Regions from separate parts of the Solibacillus cecembensis genome, predicted to be linked through region 1. Evidence: riboswitches for the same ligand, from Rfam matches in the RefSeq annotation. Region 1 holds a riboswitch; the other holds the start of a gene.

Region 1 (2,209 bases):
ACTGCGTTTATAGAATGGTTTTTCAACAATAACCGCTTTCGCAAACTTATTGCGAATTTCGATTTCGACTTCCATTCCAACTTCTGCAAATGCTGTAGTAATTAGAGCCATACCAATATTACGTTTTGTCATTGGTGATTGTGTACCTGTTGTTACTTCACCGATTTCTTGGCCATCTTTGAATACTTTATAGCCGTGACGAGGAATACCTTTATCAATCATTTCAATACCAACCGATTTACGTGTTAAACCAGCTTCTTTTTGAGCGATTAACGCTTCTTGTCCGATGAATTTCGGCTCTTTTTGAAGTTTTACCGCAAAGCCAATACCCGCTTCTAATGGGGAAATATCTTGTGAAAGCTCTTGTCCGTATAATGGCAAGCAAGCTTCAAAGCGTAACGTATCACGCGCACCTAAACCAGCTGCAATGACACCTTGCTCTTTACCAGCATCTAAAATTTTATCCCATAAATCAACGATCGCAGCTGGTGTTCCGTAAAGTTCGAAACCGTCCTCACCTGTATAACCACTACGTGAAACTAATACATGATGGCCTGCTACATTCACGTTATCTTGGAATTTGAAATACTTAATTGTTGTTAAGTCTGTATCTGTTAACGTTTGTAATACTTCTTCAGCTAATGGACCTTGTAAAGCAATTTGTGCAAAGTCATCCGAAGCATTTGTAATTGTTACGTCGCCTTCTACATGTTCCTGCATCCAAGCGAAGTCTTTTTCAATATTCGATGCATTTACACATAGTAAATAACGTGTTTCATCTAAACGATACGTTAATAAATCGTCTACAATACCGCCGTTTTCATAGCATAATGCGCTATATTGTGCGCCGCCAATCGCAATTTTTGAAATGTCATTTGATAATAATTTTTGTAAGTAAGGTAATGCATCTGGACCTTCTACAAAAATTTCACCCATATGTGAAACATCAAATAAGCCAGCGCGATTACGTACTGCATCGTGCTCTTCTTTAATTGAAGAAAATTGTACCGGTAAATCCCAACCACCAAAATCAATTGTTTTCCCACCGTATTTTGCATATTCATCAAATAGCGGTGTTCGTTTTAATTCATTTGTCATGTATAGTCCTCCTTTAAGTTTATGTAATTGTATTTCTCGTTGAAAATTTCATTCCCTTTTATAGGAATAGGTACGCTTATTTCTACTAAAAAGCAAAAAAATAGACAGACGAATCCCGTTTAATGAGATTCCCTGTCCTTGCACCTGAAAGTTACACCTAAAATTGAAAATCCCTTCACATTTTAGGCTTTCCCCTTTGGTGGCTGTAGTAGAACATCACAGCGCTCTCCAGAGTTGCGTCCAATACGAGTCTTTTTGCCTGAGAGATTCATAGATCCTCTATTTGCTCCTTCGGCGACGTGACTTCACGTTCTCTCCCCGTATCTTCATCCGCGTTGCTATAAAACTAAGTGAGTCAATTATGATAACTCTTAGCCATATCCTAACATTGAATGTAATGAGAACGCAATCTTTTTTTAATAACAGATAAAACACGAACCTAAATAATTATTTATCATCAATTGTTCGCTTTTAGACGATTCACTTGAAAGCCAATATACTCAACAATTTGTCTTAACGAGCGATTGGCTGTCAAAACTTGAATATGACCTGCTTCCCGGTAAAATTTTCTTCTGTTCAAGTACAGTTCCTTCAACTCTTGCTCTGTGGACGTTTGGACAATTGGACGATTTTTATCTTTGCGAATACGCATATAAATATCGTCAAAAAGTGCATCTAAGAAAAATACCAAGCCTGTCCGTCGCATAATTCTACGATTTTCTTCCCGAATCGCAACACCGCCGCCTGTCGCTATAATGCAAGCCTCATCTCGGAAAGTACGTAAAAACTCAGTTTCAATTTCTCGGAATCGCGTCTCCCCGTATTTTTCAAAGATTTCAGGTATTGTCATTCCTTGTTGCCTTACAATTTCATGATCCATATCATAATAAGGCATTTTTAAAAAATAACTTAGGCGCCTTCCAATTGCACTTTTCCCGCACCCCATAAAGCCAACTAAATATATCTTTCGCATGCAAATCACCTTCTTCTATAAACGTGCTACTTCCATCCATTATTCATACAAAGTACTAAGTATATTTATCGTAGCACGAACGTAAATAGATTCCAATGAGTTATACGTTTTTAATTGCGCAAAATATGCATTTGTATA
Region 2 (2,209 bases), on a different contig from region 1:
TGATACTCCATACCCAAATAAAGCAAATCGCACTAATCGTCGTCACAATTCCAAAAGCATCCTCTGGCATGAAATAGCTTAATAATGCTCCAATGGATACTACAACTGCTGAAAAAATTAAACCGTTTTGTGGCACACTTCTTTTATTTAAAGTGCCGAATTTTTTTGATGCTTGATTGTTCGAGCCAAGACTAAACAACATACGGCTCGTTGAAAATAAACCACTATTCCCAGCAGATGCCGCAGATGTCAACACAACAAAGTTAATTAACCCTGCTGCGACTGGAATACCGACTAATGCAAACACTTGCACAAATGGCGAGCTTTCCGCACTTAATGTGTTCCACGGATTAATTGTTAAAATAACGAATAACGCACCTACGTAAAATAATAAAATACGCAGCGGAATTTTATTAATCGCAGAAGGAATATTTTTTTGTGGATCTGCTGTTTCTGCTGCCGATACACCGACTAATTCTACACCAACAAAGGCAAAGACAACCATTTGGAAAGCCATTAAGAAGCCAAATGCACCATTTGGGAATAAGCCACCATGCTCCCAAAGATTCGATACAGCTACTTGCCCTGTGTTTGTTTCAAATCCAATAATTAATAAAACAACGCCAATTACGATTAGTGCCACAATCGTAATAATTTTAATGAGCGCAAACCAAAACTCTAACTCTCCGAAAAGTTTTACAGTTAATAAATTTAATCCTAGTAATACGACTAAACAAGCAACTGCTGGTACCCATTGCGGGATGTCAAACCAATACTGTGTGTACATACCGACTGCAATAATATCGGCCATTGCAGTCATGATCCAGCAAAACCAATACGTCCAACCTGTCACATAACCTGCCCAATCACCTATGTATTCTGTCGCAAACTCAGTAAAGGATTGATAGCCACCTTTTGATAGTAGTAATTCTCCTAATGCACGCATGACGAAAAATAATGCGATTCCGACAATTAAATACGCAAAAATAATAGATGGTCCTGCTAATGCAATCGCTTTACCCGAGCCTAAAAATAACCCTGTCCCAATCGTTCCACCAATTGCGATCAATTGAACATGTCGATTTTTTAGCTCTCGTTTTAACTGTTGTTGTGCCAAGATGTTTTCCTCCGTTGTCATTATTTTGCTCCAAACTTTTAGTCAGGATTGAAATAATAGCGATGAGGTTCGCGGTGAATCAATTTTTCTGAAAATAAAAAGAGACTGCTCCCTAAAATGGAATCAGTCTCTATAACTTAAGAATAAAGAATAACAACGTTTTTTAAACACTAAAAAACATCTACTATTATTACCCCTCTGTCCTTTTGCCTGAGATTATGAACCCTTCGGCGACGCATTCGATGCGCTCTCTCCAGAAACTGCTCCCGTATGTAGTTTTATCCACAACGATCATTGCAATGATACTTTATGCATTTGTATGCTTATTTGATGTTGAAAATTTCCACCATCTAATAATTCGCGTCCAACGCTATTATTGTACTATAACATATTCTACCAACTAATTTGTTGTATTACAATAGGGAAGTTCAAATATGACCTTGTGATGCGTGTATTCAGTAGCATTTTTCTGACATTTCTATTTAATTTTATTCCTAAGGGAGAGTTTTATTGAATAATAATTTTCACTCTAAATCTTATTATGTAGAGAAATAACAGATAAATTAAACTGGAATCTAATCAAATTCTTTAAAAAAGAGCTTGAATAACATTTTATATCATATTACCTTTTCTAGGAAAGGAGGGATAAAATATGCAATTAACTATTGAAAAATTACCTGAATCAAGGATTGCTTTTTTCCGAAACGTTGGAGAATACGGTGAAAAGCAAAATAAAGAATTAATGGAGGCATTTAAAGGGTGGGCACAGTTGAATGGGTTATTTGAGAATTCTACAATTTTAGGTATACCACAAGATAACCCTGAGATTACACCTAAAGGGGAATGTCGTTATGATGTTAGCGTTGTAATAGATAAAGACTTTCAAGTGGAAGAACCCGCTCAAGTTGGCACGTTTTCTGGAGGAAAATACGCTATTTTCTTGCTTGACCATACAAAAGAGGCAGTCAGCGAATTTTGGGGCACCATCTTTTCTGAAATTGAAAAAAATAATCTAGTCATCAGAGAACAACCCATTATTGAAAGATATACTTCACAAATGATTGCTAACCATTTGTGTGAAATATTAGTTCC

The links. Region 1 has a riboswitch for glycine ahead of gcvT (glycine cleavage system aminomethyltransferase GcvT). Riboswitches for the same ligand answer to the same signal wherever they lie in the genome.
Region 2: another riboswitch for glycine. It lies ahead of ACQKIH_RS20760 (amino acid permease); the one in region 1 lies ahead of gcvT (glycine cleavage system aminomethyltransferase GcvT).

What each region holds. Positions count from the first base shown of each region.
Region 1 covers NZ_JBNNMF010000017.1:80,309-82,517, forward strand. The annotation lists gene gcvT (glycine cleavage system aminomethyltransferase GcvT) at 1-1,098, opposite strand, end outside; glycine riboswitch at 1,229-1,332, opposite strand; glycine riboswitch at 1,336-1,428, opposite strand; gene ACQKIH_RS15435 (shikimate kinase) at 1,556-2,071, opposite strand.
Region 2 covers NZ_JBNNMF010000035.1:14,876-17,084, forward strand. The annotation lists gene ACQKIH_RS20760 (amino acid permease) at 1-1,117, opposite strand, end outside; glycine riboswitch at 1,306-1,384, opposite strand; gene ACQKIH_RS20765 (AraC family transcriptional regulator) at 1,770-2,209, shown strand, end outside.